One region of the Arthrobacter sp. 92 genome, then DNA from elsewhere that is predicted to be linked to it. Evidence: riboswitches for the same ligand, from Rfam matches in the RefSeq annotation. Region 1 holds a riboswitch; each other region holds the start of a gene.
The links. Region 1 has a riboswitch for thiamine pyrophosphate ahead of thiC (phosphomethylpyrimidine synthase ThiC). Riboswitches for the same ligand answer to the same signal wherever they lie in the genome.
Positions count from the first base shown of each region.

Region 2: it holds a riboswitch for thiamine pyrophosphate, as region 1 does, so the genes downstream of both, ACP4XC_RS21625 (ECF transporter S component) here and thiC (phosphomethylpyrimidine synthase ThiC) in region 1, are expected to answer to the same signal.
Region 3: it holds a riboswitch for thiamine pyrophosphate, as region 1 does, so the genes downstream of both, thiO (glycine oxidase ThiO) here and thiC (phosphomethylpyrimidine synthase ThiC) in region 1, are expected to answer to the same signal.

Region 1 covers NZ_CP189863.1:3,339,068-3,342,336, reverse strand. Annotated here, with positions in the region: gene thiC (phosphomethylpyrimidine synthase ThiC) at 1-1,654, opposite strand, end outside; TPP riboswitch at 1,649-1,756, opposite strand; gene ACP4XC_RS15520 (amidohydrolase family protein) at 1,845-2,939, shown strand; gene ACP4XC_RS15515 (hypothetical protein) at 3,232-3,269, shown strand, end outside.
Region 2 covers NZ_CP189863.1:4,635,300-4,638,568, forward strand. Annotated here, with positions in the region: gene ACP4XC_RS21620 (ABC transporter ATP-binding protein) at 1-1,460, opposite strand, end outside; gene ACP4XC_RS21625 (ECF transporter S component) at 1,460-2,092, opposite strand; TPP riboswitch at 2,164-2,307, opposite strand; gene ACP4XC_RS21630 (DUF4235 domain-containing protein) at 2,571-2,834, shown strand; gene mnhG (monovalent cation/H(+) antiporter subunit G) at 2,844-3,236, opposite strand; gene ACP4XC_RS21640 (monovalent cation/H+ antiporter complex subunit F) at 3,226-3,269, opposite strand, start outside.
Region 3 covers NZ_CP189863.1:3,686,610-3,689,878, reverse strand. Annotated here, with positions in the region: gene ACP4XC_RS17090 (RNB domain-containing ribonuclease) at 1-377, opposite strand, end outside; gene ACP4XC_RS17085 (ferritin-like fold-containing protein) at 419-1,093, shown strand; gene thiE (thiamine phosphate synthase) at 1,159-1,845, opposite strand; TPP riboswitch at 1,872-1,993, shown strand; gene thiO (glycine oxidase ThiO) at 1,986-3,269, shown strand, end outside.

The DNA of each region.
Region 1 (3,269 bases):
TCGGGCCGCACATGGAGCAGAAGTGTGCGGTCTTGGCAGGCTCGGCGGGAAGCGTCTCGTCGTGGAAAGCCTCGGCCGTGACCGGGTCCAGGGACAAGGCGAACTGGTCGCGCCAGCGGAACTCGAACCGCGCCTTCGACAAGGCGTCGTCCCGCTCGTGAGCTCCCGGGTGGCCCTTGGCGAGGTCGGCGGCGTGGGCTGCGATCTTGTAGGTGATCACGCCGGTCTTGACGTCGTCCTTGTTCGGCAGTCCCAGGTGTTCCTTGGGCGTCACATAGCAAAGCATTGCGGTGCCGTAGCGCGCGATTTCGGTGGCGCCGATGGCCGAGGTGATGTGGTCATACCCCGGTGCGATGTCGGTCACCAGCGGCCCAAGCGTGTAGAACGGCGCGCCCTTGCAGAGTTCCTGCTGGCGTTCGACGTTTTCGCGGACCAGGTGGAACGGCACGTGCCCGGGGCCTTCCACCATCACCTGCACGTCAAACTCCCAGGCGCGCTGCGTCAGTTCGGCCAAAGTGTCCAGTTCGGCGAACTGGGCCGCGTCATTGGCATCTGCTGTGGAACCCGGGCGCAGCCCGTCCCCGAGCGAAAATGCGACGTCGTACTTGGCGAAGATTTCGCAGAGCTCATCGAAGTGGGTGTAGAGGAAGTTCTCCTGGTGGTGCGCAAGGCACCAGCCGGCCATGATGGAACCGCCGCGCGACACGATGCCGGTCACGCGGCTCGCGGTCAGCGGCACGTACCTCAGCAGGACCCCGGCGTGGATGGTCATGTAGTCCACGCCCTGCTCGCACTGTTCGATCACGGTGTCGCGGAAGATCTCCCACGTCAGCTCGTTGGCCTGACCGTTTACCTTCTCCAGCGCCTGGTAGATCGGGACAGTGCCGATCGGCACGGGGGAGTTCCGGATGATCCATTCACGGGTGGTGTGGATGTCATCGCCGGTGGACAGGTCCATTACGGTGTCCGCACCCCACTGGGTGGCCCACTGCAGCTTGTCCACTTCCTCGGCAATGGAACTGGTGACCGCTGAGTTGCCGATGTTGGCGTTGATCTTCACCAGGAAGGCCTTGCCGATGATCATCGGCTCGGATTCCGGGTGGTTGATGTTGTTGGGGATGATTGCCCGGCCTGCAGCGACTTCGCTGCGCACCAGCTCCACATCGCAGTTTTCGCGCAGGGCCACAAAACGCATCTCGGGCGTGACGACGCCCTGACGCGCGTAGTGCATCTGGGTGACGGTCCTGCCCTCGACGGCGCGGCGTGGCACAGGCTGCCCGCCCTTCCACTCGGCGGAGGCGGCCCCGCGGCGCACGGCGGACTTACCGTCGTCGAGCAGGTTCCGTTCCCGCCCGCTGTACGGCTCGGTGTCTCCACGGGACTCAATCCACTGGGTGCGGAACGGCTCAAGCCCCACCACGGGGTCGCTGCCCGGACCGGCGGTCCGGTACACCTGGAATGGAGGATTCGTGCTGCCGTCCGGTGACTTCTCCAACGCGATGGTGGTCACCGGGACACGGATGCCGTTTTCCTCGTCGCCGATGAAGGCCAGCGAGTGGGATTTCAGCGACTGGGTCTCAGGCTGATCGGAACCGACCCCGTCCTGGGCGGACCCATTTTGGGCAGGGAACAACTGTGTTTCTTGCGTATTCAAGGAATACTCACTTCCTTCGCCGGCATTACCCGGACAGGTTCAACGGTCGCAGGCTGCATCAGCCCGATCTCAGCCCCTGCAGGGGCACCCGTGTGGTCGTAGACGAAGCTACCACAACCCCCTTGGGAGGTGCCCGTCCGTGACGGGGCTGTCGGGCGCCGGGACGCGCGGGAGGTTTAAGCTTTAGCTCATGGCGGGAATCATCGAGTTCAGCGGAACCATCCTCACGTCGGCGTCCACCGAACGGCGCGGGCTGTGGTCGGTGGACGGCACACTGACCTTCACCAGGCCGGCCGCGACGCCGGAGCTGGTGCTGGACGGATGGGTTATCCCCGGCCTGGTGGACGCCCACTGCCACATTGGCCTGGGACCGGGCGGTTTGGTCTCCGACGCTGTGGCGGAGGCGCAGGCTCTGGCGGACCGCTCGGCCGGCACCCTGCTGGTCCGTGACGCCGGAGCAGTGAACGACACCCGGTGGCTCCAGCGCCGGCCGGGCATGCCCCGGATCATTCGGGCCGGGCGGCACATTGCCAGAACCCGCCGCTACCTGCGGGGACTCGCGGTGGAGGTGGAGCCGGGCGAACTGGTGGAGGCCGTGCGAAAACAGGCCCGGGCCGGCGACGGCTGGGTGAAGCTCGTGGGGGACTGGATCGACCGCGGCGCCGGCGATCTCGCCGCCTCCTTCCCGGCCTCGGCGGTGAAGGATGCCGTCCAGGCCGCGCATGACGAGGGTGCCAGGGTAACGGCTCACTGCTTCGCCGAAACCACCCTGGACGACATGCTGGACGCCGGCATTGACTGCATCGAACACGGCACGGGCCTGCTCCCGCGGCACATCCCCAGGTTCGTGGAACAGCGCGTCCCGATCGTTCCCACCCTGATCAACATTGCAACCTTCCCGGAGATCGCAGCCCGGGCGGAGAGCAAATTCCCGCGCTACGCCGCACACATGCGGGACCTCTGGTTGGGCAGGGCCGAGCGGATCCTGGAAGCATTCGAGGCCGGAGTGGCGATCTACGCCGGAACCGACGCAGGCAGCGTGATCCGGCACGGCCGCATCGTGGACGAACTCCAGGCTCTGCACGCCGCCGGGCTCCCGGCCGCAGCAGCCCTGGATGCGGGATCCTGGGGCGCGCGCACGTGGCTCGGCGCGGCAGGCATTTCAGAGGGCGCCAGTGCCGACGTCATCGTCTGCGCCGAAGATCCCCGGGGCTCGCTCAGCACCCTAAGGCAACCGAAGCAGATCGTCCTGCGCGGCGAGTCCTTGCCGGCAGGAATGAATTGAAGCTTCACCTAATTTTGCCCCGACCGCGCAGTGGGCCCGCAGTCCCTGACCGAGGAAGCCGTGACGTTGCAGCCTGAGTCGGCCGCCAGCGTCGGGCACGTCCATCTCCAGGTGGGGCGACGTCACGCGGGCGCGCAACTCTGCGGTCCGCGGGCCCGTGGCCAAACCGGATCCGGGCCCCGCCGCAACACCCTTGGTCCCGTCGTCTGGGCTAGGCTGATGCGGAAGGGCTCGGGCGGCCCGCGGCCGCCCGAAAGGCCCGAAACCACAGACGGAATGAGGAACGATCTCCATGGGGTTCACCGAAATCTTTGTTGCGACCCACGACGA
Region 2 (3,269 bases), 1.3 Mb from region 1:
GTGTTGGCGTCCTGGCCGAAGGTGGGTTCGTCCAGGACCAGCACCTGCGGGTGCGCCGCGAGGACCGTGGCCACCGAAAGCCGGCGTTTCTCGCCGCCGGAAAGTGTGTAGGGGTTGGCGTCCACCAGGGAGGCCAGCCGGAGCCGCTCCAGCAGTTCGTCCACGCGCTCCTCGCCGTGGCCCAGGTGCCGGGGTCCGAACATCAGCTCGTCCAGGACCCTGCCGGTGACGAACTGGTGTTCGGGCTCCTGGAACACCGTGCCGATCCGCGAGATCAGCTGTTCGGCCCGCCACTTGTAGGGATCGATGCCCGCACCCGTGCTGAGATCCACCGTGGCGGACACCTTGCCCGCCACCGGCTCAAGCAGTCCGGCGAGGGTCAGTGCGAACGTGGATTTTCCCGAACCGTTCGGCCCGGTGATGGTCAGCGCGTGGCCGGCGCGGACCTGGGCTGCTATGCCGGACTGGACCGGCGAGGGCGGGACTGTGGTGAAACCGCGGCGGCGGGGCCTTTCCCGGGAGACGGCCAACTGCTCCGTTGCAAGCAGCAGCGCACCGGCGTCGGGCTCCCCGCCGGTGCCGGACCGCTGGGTGCCGGACCCCTGACCGCCGGCGTCCGCGCCTGAGCGGCCACGGGTGGCCGGCACGTACCCGGGCACCCAGACTCCGGCGGCGGTGAGCATATCCCTGGCCTGTTCCAGCACCTGGTCGGGACTGCCGTCGATCAGCACCGCGGGGTCCGTGGAGGATCCCGGCTGCAGGACCACGATCCGGTCCACGAGGTCCTTCCACACGCCCACCCGGTGTTCCACCACCACCAGTGTGGCCCCGGCCTTGTCCAGGCAGCGGCCCACGGCGTCACGGACCTCCAGGACACCGACGGGGTCGAGATTGGCGGTGGGCTCGTCGAGCAGGATCAGTCCGGGGCGCATCGCCAGGATTCCCGCGAGCGCCAGGCGCTGCTTCTGGCCGCCCGAAAGGGCCGACGTCGGGTGGTCCAGCGAAAGGTGGGCAAGCCCGACGTCGTCGAGTGCTTCATGCACGCGCTTCCAGATTTCCTCGCGGGGCACGGAGAGGTTTTCCGCGCCGAAGGCCACGTCGTCGCCCAGGCGTGAGAGCACCACCTGGGTTTCGGGATCCTGCTGCATTAGCCCGGCGCGGCCGCGCTGGGCGCGAGGGGGCGCCCCATCGATCAGGAGGCTGCCGGTTTCGTCCGCATCCTCCGGGTCCCCGCCGGCCGCCCCGTGGGAGCCGGCGGCACTGTCCCCGAGGACCCCAGCCAGGGCGTGCAGGAGCGTGGACTTGCCCGCCCCCGAGGGGCCCAGCAGCAGCACCCGTTCGCCCGGACGGATGTCCAGGTCAAGGGCGCGGACAGCAGGACGGGGCCGGCCGGCGTGGCGCCAGCCCCAACCGCGTGCCGCGACTGCTGCCGGGCGGACACCGGCGTCGTGGGAGCTCATCAGGAGAAGACGGGCTCCGTTGCTGCCTTGCGGGAAGCGAAGGAGCTCAGCACGCCGGTCCTGGCGAGGCCACGGGTGGCAACCCATGAGACGGCACCGGCAATAACGGCGCCGGAGATGGCGCAGAACACGATGTAGGCGAGCTTGTCACCGGCTTCGTAGGCAATATTCCAGCCCCAGGGCATGAAGGAGTCGTTGAGGCCGCAGAAGAGGCCGGCGCCTGCGCCAGCCAGCAGGGAAACCGGCAGGTTGAACCGCTTGTAAATGAACGCCGCGAACACCAGTTCGGCGCCCAGGCCCTGCAGAACGCCGGAGATCAGCACCGTGGTGCCGTACTGCGAGCCCATGATCAGCTCGCCCGTGGCGGCCACGGTTTCGCAGAACAGCGCGGCGCCGGGCTTACGGACAATGAGCATGCCCAGGATGGCCGGAATCATCCAGCCGCCGGCGTAGAGCCCTGTCAGCGGCGGGTAAAGCGCGTTGACAGGCGTGGAGATCACGTTGGCGCCCTGGTCCCAGGCCCAGAAAATGACGCCGCCGGCCACGGCGGCGAGGGCGGCCACCACAATGTCCACCACCCGCCAGTTGTATTTGCTGCCGGTCAGCGTCTGCTTTGCAGAAATGTCAGTCATGTCTTCCTCCTGAAGTACAGGAGGGGAGAGTGTTCCCCGGCTTTGTCGCGGCGTTGCCGCCTGCTACCGGACACTCTGAGAACTCGACTCCCTTGCGCCGGTACTAGCCGGATCAGGTTCGAGGGTCTGCGGCTGTCCGCACTCTCAGCGCCCATCCACGGTTTCCTTGGATTGCTCCAGTGATGCCCGACGGCGGCGCTCCCCTGTCGTATCAAATCGCCCTTATGGGCGGTGCTCAGTTTACACCTGAATGACCTGTGATTCCCGGGCCGGCAGTCACAATCCGGCGGCGGTTTTCCTGGGCTTCGGTTCGGATGCTGCTGCAGCCATGGCATCAAACGACGTGGCCGAGCCAGGTGCTGCCAGAGCCCTTGGTCCCGCTCCAGGCGCCAACTGGTGGTCGAGGCGTTGGCGGGAATCCTCTCACGGATGCCGTTAGGCTAGGGAAAGCCCTGTTCCCCTCACAAGGAGTTCCTGTATGAACATCTTCATCAAGCTGCTTGGCACCGGAGTCAGCCTCCTGGCAGGCTTCGCCGGCACAAAGCTCGTGGACACCATCTGGGAAAAGAGCACCGGCAAGAAGCCCCCGAAGGGCGGCAAGGACGATGTTCCCACCACGCTCCGCTCCGCCCTGACGTTCGCCCTGATCTCGGCATCGGTCAGCGCGGTCATCCAGGTGCTCGCCAACCGCGGCACCCAGCGGGCCATCACCCGCTTCGCCAAGACCCAGGACATCGTCTAACCCGCAGGGTCAGGCCTCATCCTCGAGGCCCTGCTTATCTGCTGCCCGCTGCACCACGGCCTCCAGCTCATCGGTGGTGAGCAGTTCCTTGTGCAGGTGCTTGGTGCGGTAGCCCGCGCGGCCCACCATGTGAGCGGACACGGGTACGGTGAGCAGCTGGAAGATCCACGCCAGCAGAAGCACGGGCCATACCCACCAGGACCGCAGTTGAAGGCCCACCGCGGCCAGCAGCAGGAACAACCCCAGCACCTGCGGTTTGGTGGCCGCGTGCATCCGGCTCATGAGGTCCGGGAAGCGCAGCAGCCCGATGGCCGCGCCCAGGGACAGCACCGCGCCGCCCACCATAAAGACGGCCGAAACCGCATCAATCAGCCAGTCCATGCTCACTGCCTCAGGATTCATTGGGGTGGTCCCGCCTGTCCGCAACGAACCGCG
Region 3 (3,269 bases), 350 kb from region 1:
GGGTGCAGCGGAATGCGTCCGTCCGGAGCATAAAATGTCTGGCCGCGGCGGCGGGTTTCGGCGTCGAGGGCGCTTCCGGGGGCCACGAAGGACGGGACGTCGGCGATGGCGTAGTACACCTTGTAGCCTTCGCCGGCCCGTTCGATGAAAAGGGCCTGGTCCAGGTCCGTGGACGACGCCGGGTCGATGGTAACGAAGTCGATGTCCGTCAGATCCAAGTCGGGCATCTTGTGTTCGGCAATGGCTGCCAGGGCATCCTGGAGGACGTCTGCGGGGAAGGGGCCCGGTAGCTCCAGCTCGGTGCGCAATGCCTTCAGGGCTTCGGCCAGCCGGTTGGTCTCTTCGTGGACGCTGGGGGACAGGCGATGGTGTGACACGAAAGTCAGATTAGCTCCATTTTCGCCATTAGTCTTGAAGGATGAGCACATCCCGGGCTGACACTGCTCCTTCCGACAGATTCGTGGCAGATCTCCTTGGCGTGATGGCTTATGGGGAGCTTTCGGCCTTCGAACGGTTCGCGGCCGATGCCAGGTATTCGCCCACCCTGCACGACCGGGCGGTCCTGGGCCGGATGGCCGTCACCGAGTTTCAACACTACGAACTGGTGAGCGCCAAGCTGGCTGAGATGGGTATCGATGCCGAAGACGCCATGCTCCCCTTCCAAACGTCCGTTGATCATTTTCACGAACGCACACGGCCGGGGGACTGGTACGAATCTTTGATGAAGGCGTACGTGATTGACACGGTGTCCGCTGATTTCTACCGTGAGATTTCCCGTTACGTGGATGCCGGCGCCCGCGCCGTCATCGAGCGCATCCAGGCTTCGGACGAGACGACGGATGTGCTCCGCGAGAGGCTCAGACGTGCCTTGGCCGACGATCCGCGCCTCGCCTCGCGGCTGGCACTGTGGGGCCGCCGGCTGCTCGGCGAAGCGCTGACCCAGGCACAACGGGTTGGTTCCGAGCACGCGTTCCTCAGCGCCCTGATCGGCGGCGCGGATGCGGCGGGAGCGAAAATCCTGGTGGGCGGCGTCATGGCTGGGCTGGCCGAGAAGCACGCCAGGCGCATGACGCAACTGGGGTTGACCGGTTAGAGCCGCGTCTGGCACCTGCGGGACGCCCTAGCTGCGCGGCGGACGCAACGGACACCGCCGCCGGATCAGGACCCCGCGGCGTCCAGCGCCTGCAGCAGCAAGCGGGCCGCCTCGGCCGGATCGTCGGCGTCGGTGATGGCACGGACAACCACAATGCGTTCGGCGCCGGCCGCAACCACCTGCTCGACATTGGTCAGGTCGATCCCGCCGATGGCAAACCAGGGGAGCACGCCTTCCACAGTTCCCACATCCGAGCGCCGGATTGCCTCCGCGGCGTACTTCACCAGATCCAGCCCGACGGCGGCGCGCCCGGGCTTCGTGGGGGTGGCCCAGACCGGGCCGACGCAGAAGTAGTCCAGCCCCTTCCTGCCCGGGGACGCCAGAATGGCGGCGTCCACTTGCTCGGCGGAATGCGTGGACAGGCCGATCACCGTGTTCTTGCCCAGCATTTTGCGGGCCGAGCTGAGGGGGATGTCCTTCTGCCCGATGTGGAACACCGGAGCCCCGGACAAGGATGCGATGTCCGCACGGTCGTTGACGGCCCACAACCGGCCGTGGCGCTGGGATGCGGACTGCAGCACCTCCAGCAGCTCGAGCTCTTCGGCGGCTTCGAGGTTCTTATCGCGGAGCTGGATGATGTCCACGCCGCCGGCGAATGCGGCGTCGACGAAGTCTGCGAAGTCTCCCCGGTCGCTGCGGGCATCAGTGCAGAGGTAGAGGCGGGCGGTGGTGTGGACGGCTTGCTCGGTCATGGAACCAGCCTAGTTCCTCTAAACTGGGGAGGTACCGCGGGAGCCCGCCGCAGCTGTCACAATTTGCTGCAGGGCTGAGAGGGCGTCAGAGCCGACCGCTTGACCTGATCCGGTTAGTACCGGCGTAGGGAAGGATGTGTATGAACCCCCAAACCAGCCGCACAGCTCCTGGGCAGGGAACCCCTGAATCCGCAAGCCCTGATTCCGCGGCGCCTGATTCCGCGGCGCCTGGTTCCGGACCGCTGCATGCGGACGTGGCGGTGATCGGTGGCGGCATCATCGGCCACGGAATCGCTTGGGAAGCCAGGCGTTCGGGACGGTCCGTTGTGGTGATCGACCATGCGCCGGGAACGGGAGCCAGCTGGGCGGCCGCCGGCATGCTGGCACCTGTGAGCGAACTCCACTACCAGGAGGAAGACCTCCTGGGTCTCATGCTTGAGTCATCCAGGCTGTGGCCGGCGTTCGCAGCCAGCCTCGCCTCGCCGCCGGCCGCCGGATCTCCGGACCAGCAGGCGGCGGAGACCGGATACCGGACGACGTCGACCCTGGCGGTGGGTGCCGACGCCGCGGACCGCCGCACCCTCGCCGACCTCCGCGCGGTCCAGCAGGAGCACGGCCTCACGGTTGAACCACTGACCATCCGCGAGGCCAGATCCCGGGAACCGTTGCTGAGCCCGGGCATCTCCTGCGCCTTCGACATCCCCGCCGACCACCAGGTGGATCCCCGGAAGCTCCTGGCCCGGATCGCCGGGGCCCTGGCGGAGCACGCGCAAACGTCCCGGGTTTCCGGCGCTGCCGACGGCTACGCCGTCCGGGACAGGGCCGTTGGACTTCTCTGGGATGACGGCCGCGTCAGCGGCGTCCGCCTTGCCGGCGGAGGCGCCGTGCACGCCACCGAAACCATCGTGGCCAACGGTCTTGAGGCGGGCTCACTCGACGGGTTGCCCGAGGGGCTCAACCTGCCGCTGCGGCCTGTTTACGGCGACATCCTCCGTCTCCGTGTCCCGGAGCACCTGCAGCCGCTGCTGACCTCCACCGTGCGCGGCATGGTCCACGGAATTCCCGTCTACATCGTTCCCCGGCTGGATGGCACGGTGGTCATCGGAGCAACCCAGCGGGAAGACCAGCCAGCCGGGTCCGCGCGGACCGGTGCGGGGCGGGCCGGGGCGTCGCACGCCACGGTCTCCGCGGGAGGCGTCTACCAACTTCTCCGCGACGCCCAGGTGCTGGTTCCCGCCGTCGCGGAACTGGAACTTCTGGAATCCACGGCACGGGCCCGTCCCGGCACGCCGGACAATGCGCCGCTGCTGGGCCGCGTCCCAGACGCCCGCGGCACCGACATTCCGGGACTCATCATTGCCACCGGCTTTTTCCGCCACGGAGTCCTGCTGACCCCCGTGGCGGCCGCGATCTGCCGGCAACTG